DNA from 2 places in the Amycolatopsis granulosa genome. Region 1 is predicted to be linked to the other one. Evidence: riboswitches for the same ligand, from Rfam matches in the RefSeq annotation. Region 1 holds a riboswitch; the other holds the start of a gene.
The links. A riboswitch is a leader RNA that binds a small molecule or an ion and turns the genes downstream of it on or off. The one in region 1 is predicted to bind thiamine pyrophosphate.
Positions count from the first base shown of each region.

Region 2: linked by a shared signal. The riboswitch ahead of FHX45_RS20920 (thiamine ABC transporter substrate-binding protein) and the one ahead of thiO (glycine oxidase ThiO) in region 1 are both predicted to bind thiamine pyrophosphate.

Region 1 is NZ_JAANOV010000001.1:3,855,065-3,862,595, forward strand. It holds gene FHX45_RS18900 (GntR family transcriptional regulator) at 1-720, shown strand, start outside; gene FHX45_RS18905 (hypothetical protein) at 890-1,798, shown strand; gene thiE (thiamine phosphate synthase) at 1,902-2,558, opposite strand; TPP riboswitch at 2,590-2,698, shown strand; gene thiO (glycine oxidase ThiO) at 2,693-3,799, shown strand; gene thiS (sulfur carrier protein ThiS) at 3,799-3,999, shown strand; gene thiG (thiazole synthase) at 4,004-4,765, shown strand; gene FHX45_RS18930 (MarR family transcriptional regulator) at 4,852-5,283, shown strand; gene thiD (bifunctional hydroxymethylpyrimidine kinase/phosphomethylpyrimidine kinase) at 5,304-6,137, opposite strand; gene thiD (bifunctional hydroxymethylpyrimidine kinase/phosphomethylpyrimidine kinase) at 6,163-6,978, opposite strand; gene thiC (phosphomethylpyrimidine synthase ThiC) at 6,978-7,531, opposite strand, start outside.
Region 2 is NZ_JAANOV010000001.1:4,245,584-4,253,114, reverse strand. It holds gene FHX45_RS20920 (thiamine ABC transporter substrate-binding protein) at 1-952, opposite strand, end outside; TPP riboswitch at 974-1,083, opposite strand; gene FHX45_RS20915 (4a-hydroxytetrahydrobiopterin dehydratase) at 1,117-1,407, shown strand; gene FHX45_RS20910 (hypothetical protein) at 1,471-1,692, shown strand; gene FHX45_RS27825 (VldE C-terminal domain-containing protein) at 2,118-2,735, shown strand; gene FHX45_RS20900 (substrate-binding domain-containing protein) at 3,044-4,153, opposite strand; gene FHX45_RS20895 (glycoside hydrolase family 3 protein) at 4,340-6,118, shown strand; gene FHX45_RS20890 (MFS transporter) at 6,185-7,450, shown strand.

The DNA.
Region 1 (7,531 bases):
TCACCTGCGCGCGGTCAGCGCGAGCCCAAGTACTGGGCGTTGAAGCAGCATCTGCTCGACCTGCTGGAGACGATGCCGCCGGGTTCGCCGATCCCCACCGAGCGCGCGCTGGCCACCGAGTTCGCGGTCTCCCGCACCACCGTGCGCCAGGCGCTCGCGGACCTGACCGCCGAGGGCCGGCTGCACCGCGTCCAGGGCAAGGGCACGTTCGCGGCCGAGCCGAAGCTGGCGCAGCGGTTGCAGCTGTCCTCCTACACCGAGGACATGCGCGCGAAGGGCCGTGAGCCGTCGTCGAAGCTGCTCGAGGTGGAGGAGCTGACGGCCGAGCCCGAGCTGGCGAAGCTGCTCGGCATCCGCAACGGCGCCAAGGTACTGCGGATGCGCCGCCTGCGGCTGGCCGACGGCGAACCGATGGCGCTGGAGACCACGCACCTGCCGCTGGGCCGGTTCCGCGGCCTGCGCAAGCACGTGTCGTCGGGCGGTTCGCTGTACGCGGTGTTGCGGGAGCACTACGGCGTGGAAATGGACAGTGCGGAGGAAACCATCGAGACCGCCCTCGCCGGGCCGCAGGAGGCCGACCTGCTGGGCGCCGACGTGGGCACGCCGATGCTCCTGCTGTCCCGGCATTCGTTCGCCACGGACGGCAAACCGGTCGAATTCGTGCGGTCGATCTACCGGGGTGACCGGTACAAGTTCGTCACCACCCTGCGGCGCCCCTGACCCTCACAAGATCTCTTGACGTGTCAAGGAATCGTTAACCGCAGTCGGTCTATTGTGGACGATGAGAGTGGCTTCCGTCACCATCCCGCAACACGGGGAGCATCTCAATCGACAAACACGTTGGGCACGACGGGGTAACCACGAGAGGGAGAGCGAACACACCGCGATCATGACCGAGGTGAAGGAAGAGAGCGGCGAAAAGAAGTCCGGGCTGTCTCCGGCGCAGGTGGTGGCGTCGGCGCTGGCCGCGGTGACGGCTGCCTTCCTGGGCTCCACGCTGGGCGTCGCGGGGACGGTCATCGGCGCCGGGATCGCGAGCGTGGTCACGACGGTGGGGAGCGAGATCTACCTGCGGTCGCTGCGGCGCACCCGGGCGGCGGCCCGGCGGACGGCCGAGCTGCTGGCGGTGGCGGAGACCCGGCAGCAGACGAACGTGGTCCCGCCGGTGGCGGCGCCGCGGTCGACCCATCCGCTGATCAGGCACCAGCAGCAGAACGGGACGACGCAGCGAAGACCGGCCGCGCAGCTGACGGACGTGCAGCGGACCCGGGTGGTGCACCCGGTCGCGCCGCCGCCGCTGGGCGGCACGACCCGGCGCCTGCCGGTCGCCGGACAGGGCGGCTCGGCGCGTGGTGAACGCACGGTGTTCATCCCGAAGCCGGTGAACCCACCGGCCGCCACCGAGGAGGCGCCGGCATCGGGGAAGAAGCCCTGGTGGAAGACGCGGTGGGCGCTCGCGGCGGCCACCAGCGTCGTGGCGTTCGTGGTCGGCATGCTGGCCATCACCGGTTTCGAGACCGCCACCGGGAGCACCGTGTCCGGCGGGAACGGCACCACGCTGGGCCGGGTGGTCGGCGGATCCGGCGGGGGCACCGAGCAGAAGAAGACCAGCGAGGTCCCCTCCGGAACGCGGAGCTCCACGCCGCACGAGAAGGCGCCGGCCGGCACGAGCAGCAGGCCGACATCGTCGAGCGAGGAGGCGACCGAGGCGCCGGTGACGACCACCCCGAGCGGCAGTGCGCGGCAACAGCCCTCCACGGCCTCGCCGACACAGACGACGGCGCCGGCCAGCCCCTGACCCACGGTCGCAGACCCACGGTCGCAGACCCACGGTCGGGAACGGGCCCTTCGCGAGGTTTCGCGGAGGGCCCGTTCCCGTGTTCGTGCCGGCCAGGGGACGGCTAGGGGAGCTGTGTGCGCAGTGCCCTGGCGGCCGCCTCGGGGTCGTCCGCCTCGGTGATGGCCCGCACCACCACGACCCGGGACGCTCCGGCGGCCAGCACGTCCGGCAGCCGCTCCGCGTCGATGCCGCCGATGGCGAACCACGGCCGCACGGTGCCGAACTGCGCGGCCGCGCGCACCAGGTCGAGTCCCGGCGCGGGGCGGCCCGGCTTGGTCGGTGTCGGCCAGCAGGGACCGGTGCAGAAGTAGTCCGCACCGTCTTCCGCTGCCGCCGCCCGTGCCTGGGTGACGTCGTGCGTGGACAGGCCGATCACCGGCTCGTCGCCGATGATCCGGCGCGCCAGCGGCACCGGCAGGTCGTCCTGGCCCAGGTGCAGCACGTCCGCGTCCACCGCCGCCGCGATGTCCGCCCGGTCGTTCACCGCCAGCAGGGCCCCGTGCCGGGCGCACGCCTCCGCGAGGATCTCCAGCGCGGCGAGCTCCTGGCGGGCCTCCAGCGGCACGTCGTCCCGCTTGTCCCGCAGCTGCACGATGTCCACGCCGCCGGCCAGTGCGGCGTCGGCGAACTCGGCCAGGTCCGGCCGGTCCCCGGTGCACAGGTACAGCCGTGCCGTGTCGAGTCGCTTCCGGATCTGGTCCCCGCTGAGCCCTGGCATGGCCTGAACCCTATCTCGCGGGTTAGGGTGTGGGTGTCCGCACGGGAGCCCGGGCCACGGGCTGAGAGGGAGCTGGGAGCGCTCCGACCGTGGAACCTGATCCGGATCATGCCGGCGCAGGGAGCGTGATTCTGATGAGCAAGCACCACGTGACCGTCGTGGGCGGCGGTGTCATCGGCCTGTCCGTGGCCTGGCGCGCCGCGGCGGCCGGCCAGCGCGTCACCGTCGTCGACCCCGCACCCGGCCGCGGTGCGTCCTGGGTGGCCGGCGGGATGCTGGCCCCCGTCACCGAGGCTTGGCCCGGCGAGGAGGAGTCGCTCGCCCTCGGCGAGGAGTCGCTGCGCCGCTGGCCGGACTTCGCGCAAGCGCTTGCGCGCGACGGTGGTGATCCCGGCCTGTCCTTCGCGGGGACGGTCGTCGTCGCCCTCGATCGCGCGGACGCCGACCAGCTGGACATCGTGGCCGGCTACCTGCGCTCGGTCGGCCGCGACGTGGAGCAGGTCACCGGCCGCCGGTTGCGCGCGCTCGAACCCGGGCTAGCCGCCGTGCGGGGCGGCCTGCTCGTGCCCGGCGACCTGGCCGTCGACAACCGCCGCCTGCTGAGCTCGCTCCAGGCCGCCGCGGCCGCCCGCGGCGCGGAGTTCGCCAGCGACGAGGCCACCGGGGTGGAACCGGGCCTCGTCCGGACGGCGCACGGCGACCTGCGCTGCGATGTCGTGGTGATCGCGGCCGGCGCCCACAGCGCGCGGCTCCACCCGCTGCTGGCGCGCGGCGTCCGGCCGCTGAAGGGCGAGATCCTCCGGCTGCGTGCGCGCCGCACCAGCCTGCCACCGCCTGCGCGCACCGTCCGCGCCGTCGTCGAGGGGCGGCCGGTGTACCTCGTGCCGCGGGCGGACGGCGAACTCGTCCTCGGCGCGACCCAGTACGAGGCCGGGTTCGACGAGACCGTCACCGCCCGCGGTGTGCGCGAGCTGCTGGAGGGTGCCGAGCGGATCTTCCCCGGCATCGACGAGTACGAGCTGGTCGAGACCGCCGCCGGGCTGCGCGCGGCCAGCGTCGACACGCTCCCGTTCATCGGGGACCTGGGGGACGGCGTCCTCGCCGCCACCGGTCACCACCGCAACGGACTGCTCATGGCGCCGGTGACCGCCGACGCCGTGGTGGCGTGGCTGGCCGGGGAGAAACCGCCGCAGGAGGCGCTGGCGGCGGACCCGGCCCGGCTGGAACCAGGAGGAGTTTGATGGAAGTGCAGGTCAACGGCGAGTGGCGGGCGTTCCCCGACGGCTCGACGGTCGCCGACGTGATGACGGCGATCGACGCGCCCGACCGCGGTGTTGCGGTCGCGCTCGACGGCGAGGTGGTGCGGCGCGGCACCTGGGCCCAGCAGGTCGTGCCGGCCGGGGCGCGTCTGGAGATCCTGACGGCGGTGCAAGGTGGGTGAGGTCATGTTCGACGGCGACCAGCTCGTGATCGGTGAGCACAAGCTCTCCTCGCGGCTGATCATCGGAACCGGCGGCGCGGTGAACCTGTCCGTGCTGGAACGCGCGCTGGTCGCGTCGGGGACGGAACTGACGACCGTCGCGATGCGCCGCGCCGACGCCCAGGGCGGCTCGGGTGTGCTGGATCTGCTGCGCCGCCTCGGCATCCGGCTCCTGCCGAACACCGCGGGCTGCCGCAACGCGGCCGAGGCGGTGCTCACCGCCCGGCTGGCCCGTGAGGCGCTGGAGACCGACCTGATCAAGCTCGAGGTGCAGGCCGACGACCGCACGCTGCTGCCCGACCCGGTCGAGACGCTCGACGCGGCCGAGCAGCTCGTCGCGGACGGGTTCACCGTGTTCGCCTACACCAACGACGACCCGGTGCTCGCCCTGCGGCTGGAGGAGGCGGGCTGCGCCGCGGTGATGCCGCTGGGTGCCCCGATCGGCACCGGGCTGGGCATCCGCAACCCGCACAACATCGAACTGATCGTGGCCCGCGCCGGGGTGCCGATCATCCTCGACGCGGGGATCGGCACCGCCTCCGACGCGGCGCTGGCGATGGAGCTCGGCTGTGACGCGGTGCTGCTGGCCACGGCCGTCACGCGGGCACAGGACCCCGAACGCATGGCGTACGCGATGCGGTCGGCGGTGACCGCCGGGCGGCTGGCGCGGCAGGCGGGGCGCATCCCGCAGCGGTTCTGGGCGCACGCGTCGAGCCCGCCGCGCTGAGAACCCGGACTTCACCTCGGCTTGCCGTGACGAGCCCGTATGGTTTACCGCACCCCGCACGGTCCGCGAGGCGAAGGAGCTCGAGAGTGGTTGAGTCAACCGAGGATGTCGCTGGACGGTTGTTCCTCGCCGTCGGCCGGCTGTCCCGGTCACTGCGGCAGGCCGGCACGCCCGGTCCCGGCCACGGCTCCATTTCCGCGCTGTCCACCCTGGTCGTTCTCGGACCGATGCGGCTGGGTGACCTGGCGGCGAAGGAGGGGGTGGCGGCCGCGACGATGTCGCGGATCGTCGCGTCGCTGGTGGACGCGGGCTGGGCGAGCCGCGAGCCCGATCCGGTCGACCGCCGGGCGTGGCTGGCCACGGCCACGCCGGCGGGCGAGCGCATGCTGCTCGATCTGCGCTCCACCCGGGTGCACGAGCTGCAGAAACGCATCGACCGCCTGTCGCCGGAGCACCAGGCCGCGCTCGGCCAGGCGCTGCCGGCGCTGGAGGCGCTGCTGGCGGGCGAGGAAGCCTGACGCTCGGCGGCCGAGCTCGGTCAGCGGTCCTCGGGGGCGAGGCGCCAGAAGGCGGACACCGGGCCGACCTTCGCGCCCATCGGGTAGGAGTTGGCGACCGCGTTGCTGACGAACCACTTCCCGAACCGCGCGGCCTCCGGCACCGGCATGCCCCGCGCCAGACCCGCGGTCAGCGCGGACGCCATCGCGTCCCCGGCGCCGTGCGTGTGCGGTGTGGAGAACCGCGGCCCGGGCAGTTCGACGAACGACCGCCCGTCGTAGAGCAGGTCGACGCACTCCGGGTCGCTCGTCAGGTGCCCGCTCTTGACCAGCACGTACTTCGGGCCGAGTTCCTTCAGCGCGACCGCCGCGTCGTGCATGCCGGCGCGGTCGGTCACCTCGAGCCCGGTGAGCAGGCGCACCTCGTCGAGGTTCGGCGTGATCACCGCGGCACGCGGCAGCAGCAGCTCCCGCAGCGCGGCCAGCCCGGCCGCGTCGAACAGCGGGTGCCCGTGCATCGACGCGGCCACCGGGTCGACCACGAACGGGACCCTGGTGTCCCGGCCGATCTCCGCCCGGTCACACGCGGCCGCGACCGCCTCGATGATCTCCGCCGAGGCGAGCATGCCGGTTTTCGCCGCCTGCATGCCCATGTCGGCGGCAACGGCCTCGATCTGCCCGGCCACGATCCGGGCCGGGATGTCGGCCCGGTCGTGCACGCCGAGGGTGTTCTGCACGGTCACCGCGGTCACCGCGACCAGGCCGTGCACCCCGCAGGTCAGGAACGTGCGCAGGTCCGCCTGCAGCCCCGCCGCGCCACCGGAGTCGGATCCGGCGATGGTCAGGGCGGCAGGCGGACTCGCGTGGTGGCTCATGCCCCCAGTGTCGCAAACGGGCCGATCAGGCGAGCCGCCAGAACGGCGACACCGGCCCGACGCCCTCGCCCAGCGGGTACGCCTCCGCCACGCACCGCTCGATGAACCGCTTGCCCTCGTCGACCGCGTCCGGCACGCCCAGTCCCTTGGCGAGGAACGCGGTGATCGACGAGGCGAGCGTGTCGCCACCGCCGTGCGTGTGCGGCGTGTCGATGCGGCGCGCGGACAGCTCGATGTACTGCACCCCGTCGGACAGCAGGTCCACGCACTCCGGGTCGTCGTAGAGGTGCCCGCCCTTGACGAGCACCCACATCGGACCCAGGGCCAGCAGCGCCCGCGCGGCCTCGCGCTGGCTGTCCCGGTCGGTGACCTCGACCCCGGTGAGCAGCCGGACCTCGTCCAGGTTCGGCGTCACCAGGGTCGCGCGCGGGAACAGCTCCGTGCGGATGGCCTCCAGCGCCTCCTCGCGCAGCAGCGCGTCCCCGTGCATCGAGGCCGCCACCGGGTCCACCACGAACGGAACGCTCGCGTTCCGTCCGATGTGGACCTCGTCGAGGGTCTTGGCGACCGCGGTGATGATTTCCGCCGTGGCCAGCATGCCGGTCTTCGCGGCGTCCACACCCATGTCCCCGGCGACGGCCCGGATCTGCGCCGACACCACGTCCGGCGGGATCTCGGTGAAGCCCTGCACACCCAGCGAGTTCTGCACCGTGACCGCCGTGACGGCGGTCATCCCGTGCACGCCGCAGGCGAAGAACGTGCGCAGGTCGGCCTGGATGCCCGCGCCACCGCCGGAATCGCTTCCGGCGATGGTCAGCGCGGTCTTCGGGGTGGCGGTCATCAGGGCTGGACCACCGGGAGGTACACCTGTTTGCCGCTCTCGGCGAACTCCGCCGACTTCTCCTGCATCCCGGCCTCGATCGCATCCACCGTGGACAGACCGTGCTCCTCGGCGTACTTGCGCACGTCCTGGGTGATCCGCATGGAGCAGAACTTCGGGCCGCACATCGAGCAGAAGTGCGCGGTCTTCGCGGGCTCCGCGGGCAGGGTCTCGTCGTGGTAGGCGCGCGCGGTGTCCGGATCGAGCGAGAGGTTGAACTGGTCGGTCCAGCGGAACTCGAACCGGGCCTTGGACAGCTCGTCGTCCCACTCCTGCGCGTACGCGTGGCCCTTCGCCAGGTCCGCGGCGTGCGCCGCGATCTTGTACGCGATCACCCCGGCCTTCACGTCGTCGCGGTCGGGCAGGCCCAGGTGCTCCTTGGGGGTGACGTAACACAGCATCGCCGTGCCGTACCAGCCGATCTGCGCGGCGCCGATGGCCGAGGTGATGTGGTCGTATGCCGGTGCGATGTCCGTCGTGAGTGGACCGAGCGTGTAGAACGGCGCTTCACCGC
Region 2 (7,531 bases), 390 kb from region 1:
GCAGCGGGGCGGCCGTCGTCCAGGACGCGGGCAGCGGCACGCCTTCGCGGGCCGGGTAGACGTACATGTTCTCCGCCACCGTCGCCTGGAACTGCTGGGACAGCAGGAAGTCGATCACCTTCTGCGCGTTGGCCGCGTTGGGCGAGCCGGCCAGCACACCGGCGTACTCGACCTGGCGGTAGCAGGTGTCCAGCAGCGCCTTCGTGCGCGGTTTGCCGTCATCGCCGATCTCCGCCGCGGGCGACGACGCGTAGGACACCACGATCGGCCGCGGGCCCTTGCCCGAGGAGCCGGAGAAGTCCTGCCCGTACGCCTCCTCCCAGCCCGCGTCGGCCCGCATGCCGTTGGCCTGGAGCTGGGTCCAGTAGTGCTGCCAGTTCTGCTCGCCGTAGCGGGCGACGGTGCCGAGCAGGAAGGCCAGCCCCGGCGAGCTGGTGGCCGGGTTCTCCACGACCAGCAGGTCCTTGTACTGGGGCTTGACCAGGTCGTCGTAGGTCGCCGGCGCCGGGACGCCGTGCTGGGCGAACCAGCCGGTGTCGATGTTGAGGCACACGTCACCCAGGTCGACCGCGGAGAGGCGGTGCTCGGAGTCCACGGCGTAGCGCTGCGGGCCGCGGTCGGCCTCGGGGCTGGTGTAGGGCGCGAAGACGCCCTCGCTCAGCGCGCGGGACGCGAATGTCGAGTCGACGCCGAACGCGGCGTCGCCGATCGGGTTGGCCTTCGTGAGCACGAGCGTGTTGGTGAGCGCGCCGGCATCGCCCTTCTTCACCACGTTGATCTTGATGCCGGTCTGCTGCTGGAACGCGTCGAGCACCTGCTGCGGCGCGGCGAACGAGTCGTGGGTGACGAGCGTGACCGTGGACGGGCCGGAGGCGCTGTCGTTGCCGGCCAGCGTGCAACCGGCGGTCAGGGCGGCGACCAGGCCCACCAGGACGCCCGTGCGGAACTTCATGACCACTCCTCGCTCGGGCCGGCGAGAGGAGTCGGGCCTCCCTGCGCCGGCATGATCCGGATCAGGTGCGAACGGTCGCGGGACGGGCCCGCCTCTCAGCCCGGACAACCCGGACTCCCGTGGCAACCGTGCAGCGTACCCGGCGCGGTACCACCATGGAGCACATGGCGGAACTACTGAGCGACACGGAGATCTCCGAAGCCCTCAACAAACTGCCGTACTGGCAGCGCTCGGGCGACGTGCTGGAGCGCACGGCCGAGCTGGCCGACTTCGCGCAGGCGATCGCGGTGGTGAACCGGGTCGCCGAGATCGCGGAGAGCGTGAACCACCACCCCGACATCGACATCCGGTGGCGCACCGTCACGTTCCGGTGCAGCACGCACTCGGCGGGCGGGATCACCGCCCAGGACGTGTCGCTGGCCGGGCAGATCGACAGCACGATCGACGCGTTGTGATCTGCGTCGGACCGGCAACTCCGGGGCCGGCCCGGTGCGTTTCCAGGCTGGAGGGAACGCACCATGGGAAAGGTTGTCGCGCGACTGGCCGGCTTGGGAGCCGCGGTCGCCTTGTTGCTGACAGTACTGGCCGGGACGGCGCAGGCGGTCACGCCGTCCGATCACGGCAGCGCCGCGGGCGAGACGCAGGCGGTCGTCGTCGCGGTGCTGTCGTTCGGGTTGATGATCGCCGCGGCGGGCGGGGTGTTCTGGTACACCGCCCGACATCGAGGATCTCAGGAGTGAATTAGGTCACACCGGCGACCGGGCCGTAACAACCGGGGCCCCGCGGGCGCTGTCACGCGCGGAAGTACCTGCTCACCCCCGAGGTCGCCATGCACAGCACGCCCGCCCTGTCGCCCGTCCAGCGCGCCTGGGTCACCGGACTGGCCACCGCCATCACCCTGGTCGCCGTCCTCGCACTCGCCGTTCTGGGCTGAGCCCAGCCGGAAAAACGGCCCGCCGGAACTTCCGGCGGGCCGTTTTTCCGGCGCTGATGATCTGTGTGCCTAGCCACTCGCCGGTGACTTCTTCGTGCCCGGTTCGTAATCTGACCGGCGCCATCCCCCGAATGGCTGAATAAGTCCCCTCCCCGAAATTGGTGATCTTCCGCAATGGCAGGTCGACATAGATCCAAAACGCAATCCTTGACGGTTCCGCTGGTTATCGGCTTGGCCGCGGCACTCGTGCTGGGCCTCGCCGTGTGGCTGACCGGCAACCTCGGCCGGACGGACACCTCCGGCCTGGCGGCGCAGATGGCGCCGTTGCCGCCGCCGGCTACCACCACCCCGGCCCCGGTCGTGACAACCACCCCGCCACCTCCCCCAGCGACGACCACGCCGCCACCCCCGGTCCCCACGACGACCACCACGACCACCGCGACCCTGAAGTCCAGCACGACGACGCCGACAACCACGACCACGGCGGCGAACGCGTGTTCCCCGGTGCTGGCCGGGACGCTGCCCCACGTGGCGAAGGTGGGCAACCACATCAAGGCGAAGTTCGACGTGGCCGAGGTGGGCGGCCGGGCGGGCCGCTCCGGCACGAGCGACCACCCGAGCGGACTGGCCCTGGACTTCATGGTGGACACGGCGAAGGGCAACGCCATCGCCGACTACGTGCTGGCCCACCGGGCGGAGTTCAACGTCAAGTACGTGATCTGGCGGCAGCGCTACAACGACGGCAGCGGCTGGTCGGCGATGGAAGACCGCGGCGACGCCACGGCCAACCACTACGACCACGTGCACGTCTCCTTCGAACCGAGCGGCACCGTGAACGTGACCTGCTGACCTCGGTGGTGCGGAACGCCCAGGCATCCCCGGCCTGGGCGTTCCGTGCCGTCCAGGCCGGTGCTGGGCATCCGGTGCGCCGGGCCGTCGCGGATTCGACGCCGAGGCCGGCGAACTGTTCGATGCCCGGGTGCCACCGTGCGGATCACTCCACCGGCTTCTACGCATTCCTCCGCGCGGCAGGAACTCGTTCAGCCGTTTCCACTCCGCGTTCGTCAGGTCCCCACGCCCCCTGGGGCGAGACTGACTTCAACGGCCCTTTCCCGGCGGGAGGCCCGAGAAACAGCGCCCGGAACGGGGGCCGCGCGTCAGGATTCGTTCTGCAAGGGGGACTTGAGCGGCAGGGGAGTGCCATCGGCGGCGTGGGGGCCGCAACTCTCACGGACGACCAGATGGGTGGGGACGGTGGCGTTGCCGGGGCCCGGGCCGTGGTCGAGGATCTCCAGAAGCAGCCGGACGGAGGCCTGGCCCATCTCGCGCAGCGGCTGATGGACGGTGGTGAGGCCGTTGAACATGAGCTCGACCTCGGGGCGGTCGTCGAAACCGGTGAGCGCCAGGTCCCGGCCCGGCCGGAGTCCGAGCTCGTAGGCGACGTGGCCGACGGCTGTGGCGATCTCGTCCCACGCGGCGACGACGGCGTCGGGCGGCCCGTCAGGCTCCTCGGCGGTGAGCAGCCGGCGGATCTCCACTTCGGAGGGCACGTCGTCGTCGCTGCGGAGCACCCTGTCCGGTACGTACGGGAGGCCGGCGTCGCGCAATCCGTCCAGGTAGCCCTCGTAGCGGGCCTGGGCGAAGGCGAGTTCGGCCGTGCCACCGGTGAACGCGATGCGACGACAGCCGTGCGCGACGAGGTGGCCGACAACGTCGCGCACGCCCTCCCGGTTGGTGGTCTCCACGTACGGAATGCCCGGTCGGATGCCACGGTCGTCGAAGGCCACGATCCGCGCCCCGGACAGCGGGATAGCGCCGCGGTGCAGGAGCATGCCGTCGGGCATGAGCGCCACGAGGCCGTCGATGGGCAGGTGGGGGAGCGTCGTGGTGGCGAACCTGCGCTGGGCTTCCCGCTCAGCAGGCAGCGGGAACACCATCACGTTCATCTGGCGCGCGGCCGCTTCCTCGGAGACGCCGTAGACGACGTCCACGAGGCCGCCCCACGGTTCGGGCGGCAGCAGCAGGCCGAGGGCGCCGTGCCGGCCGGTGCGCAGGGCCCGGGCGCCCGGGCTGGGCACGTAGCCGAGCTCGGCCGCGACTTCCTCAACCTTGCGGCGGGTGGCGGGGGCGACGTCGCCGCGCTGGTTGAGGACGCGTGAGACGGTCGGTTTGCTGACCCCGGCGGCCTCGGCGATGTCCGCGATGGTGGTGCGACTCCTGGGCGGCGCCTCGGGATGTGCGGTGTCTTTGCGCCAGGTCCGGGTCACAGTCCACCTCTCTTCGGTCTCGACGGGCGTACAGCGGCCGAACTCCGGCGCGTTCCGGAACGGCCTTTCGAACCTATCAGCAGCGATGCTGGTCACAGTGCCTTGTCGAGGGTCCACCGCGAGGCTACGGTGACGCCGATTCCGGAATCGATTCCGGAAATGTTCCTCATCGACACTAGGAGCGTCATGGCTGCCGCCTCCCCCGCACCCCGCTACCTCGACCCCGAGGCCCCGATCGACGAGCGCGTCGAGGACCTGTTGGCCCGGATGACCCTTGAGGAGAAGGCGGGCCAGCTCTTTCATCCGGGCACGCTGATGAGCGATGACGGCACGCTGCTCGAGGAGCCGCGGCCCGGCTACGGCATGCCCACGACCCACGAGCTGGTCGTCGAGCGCCACATCACGCACATGAACCTGATCAACGGCGGTGACGCCCGGACGATCGCGCAGTGGCACAACCGGCTCCAGGAGCAGGCAGCCGGGACCCGGCTGGCTATCCCGGTCACCGTGTCGACCGACCCGCGCCACGGTGTCTTCTCCTCGCCGCTGACCGGCATGTCCACGCAGGCGCTGTCCCGCTGGCCCGAGCACTCGGGCCTGGCGGCCCTTCCCGACGCCGAACGGCGTGTCGAGGAGTACGGCGACATCGTCCGCCGCGAGTACCTGGCCCTCGGCATCCGTGTCGCGCTCGGCCCGATGGCCGACATCTTCAGCGACCCCCGCTGGTCACGCGGCTCCGGAACCTTCGGCGAGGACCCGGCCACCGTCGCCCGCCTGTCCGCCGCCTTCATCCGCGGCCTCCAGGGCCCCGGCCCCGGCCCGGAATCGGTGGCGGCGATGGTCAAGCACTTCCCCGGCGGCGGCCCGCAGAAGGACGGCGAAGACGCCCACGACTCCCGCTACCCCGACCAGGTCTACCCCGGCGGCCAGCAGGAACTGCACCTGGAGCCGTTCCGCGCCTCCATCGAGGCCGGCGCCCGGCAGGTGATGACCTACTACGGCCGCCCGCTCGGCGCCGGCGGCTGGGACGAAGTCGGCTTCGCGTTCAACCGGCCCGTCGTGCAGGGATTGCTGCGCGAGCAGCTCGGCTTCGACGGCATCGTCTGCACCGACTGGCACGTCATCGGCTCCACCTCCATGGGCGGCATCAGCTTCGGCCCCAACGCATACGGCCTGGAGGACGCCTCCCCGGCCGAGCGCATCGAGCGTGCCCTGGACGCCGGGGTCGACCAGTTCGGCGGCGACCGCTGCACCGAACTGATCGTGGAACTGGTCCGCGACGGCCGCGTCGACGAAGCACGCATCGACACCTCCGTGCGCCGCGTACTGCGCGAGAAGTTCCGCATGGGTCTCTTCGAGCACCGCTACGTCGACCCGGACAAAGCCGCCGAAATCGTGGGCGCCGCCCCCCTGCGCGAGCGCGGCGAAGCCGCCCAGCGCGACTCCGTCGTACTGCTGAAGAACGACGGCTCACTGCTGCCCCTTCGCCCCGGCACGCGCGTCTACGCCGAGGGCATCGACACCGCCGCCTTCGCAGGCCGCGCCACCACCGTGTCATCCCCCGAGGACGCCGACGTCGCCGTCGTGCGGCTGCACGCCCCCTACGACCCCGACCAGGAGGGCATCGCCTCCTTCTTCCACCGCGGCACCCTCGAATTCCCCGCCGCGCAGACCGAAAACGTGCGACAGCTCGCCAAGCAGGTCCCCACCGTCGTCTCGGTCTACCTGGAACGCCCCGCCGTGCTGACCAGCATCGAAACGGCCGCCACCGCCGTGCTCGGCGACTTCGGCAGCAACGACACGGCCCTCGCCGACATCCTCACCGGCGCCGCTGAACCCCGCGGCAGCCTGCCCTTCGACCTGCCCTCCTCCGCCGAAGCCGTCGCCGCCTCCCGCGAGGACACCCCCTTCGACACGAACGAGCCCCTGCACCGCTTCGGCTTCGGCCTCCACTACGGCAAGTGACACACGCCTCACCCCCGACCCGCCCCAGCCGTATCTGTCCATGGCAGTGTCGAAGGAGAAACTCCCATGAGCACACCACTGAGCGCCGAGGCCGCGTCCTCCGAGCCCGCACCGCCCCGGGTCGGCGCCCGCTTCATCGTTCTGTTCACGCTGGCCACCCTGGGCATCTGGATGGCCATCAACACACCGGCGATGGTGACGCTGGCGCTCCGCGTCGGTGACGTCGATCCCACCGGAAAGAACACCAGCTACTCGATGGTCAGCGGCATCGGCACCCTGATCGCGGTCATCGCCAACCCCCTCTTCGGCAGACTGAGCGACCGCACCATCAGCCGCTTCGGCATGCGCCGCCCCTGGATGATCATCGGCATCCTCGGCACCGCGGTCGGCGCGGTGATCGTCGGGCTCAGCACCGGCCTCACCGGCGTCATCGTCGGCTGGGTGCTGATGCAGGCCTTCGCCAACGCCGCCATCGCCAGCACGTTCGCCGTCATGGGCGATCAGGTGCCCGAGGAACAGCAGGGCCTGATGGGCGGCCTGGCCGGGATGACCAGCGGCGGCTCCGTGGTCCTCGGCACCTTCTTCGTCCAGCTGTTCCCCACCCAGCCGCTGCTGCAGATGGGCATCCCCGTCGCCGCCGCACTGATCTTCTTCGCGCTGTTCGCCGCCCAGCTGAAGGACCGCCGGCTGAACAAGGCCGAACGCCCCGACTTCAGCGCCAAGGAATTCGCCGGGACCTTCTGGATCAACCCGCGCCGGGCCCCCGACTTCGCCTGGTTCCTGCTGTCCCTGTTCCTGATCTGTATCGGCATCGGCGTGGTCAGTACCTACCTCGTGTACTTCCTGGAAGACCGGCTGAACATCGCCGCCGCCGACCTGGCGAGCGCCGCATTCCGCGCCAACCTGGTGCTGATGGCCGTCAACACCGCGGTGTCCTTCCTCTCCGGCTACGTCTCGGACCGCCTCGGCAGACGCAAACCCCTGTTCGCGCTCGCCGCCGTCCTCGTCACGGCGGGCATCACGCTGATGGTCCTCGGCGGCAGCATGCCCTGGCTCTACGCCGGCATCGCCCTGGTCGGCGCCGGCTACGGAAGCCTGTCGGGCATCTACCTCAGCTTCGCCATGGCCACCCTCCCGAACAGCACCAACGTCGCTCGCGACCTCGGCCTCGTCAACGTCGCCCTGACACTGCCGTTCTCACTCGTGCCGTTCGCCGCCCCCGCCGCTCTCGCCATCGGCCACGGCTCCAACTACACGGCCCTGTTCCTCATCAGCGGTGCACTATCCCTGCTCGGCTGGCCCGTCCTGGCCCGCATCCGCAAGGTGCGCTAGGGCCATGACGAGGCGAGGCGTGATCACGAAGGTGCGAAACCGGAGTCCGGCTCGGTAGCTCTAGGGAGTCCTGCCAGAGCG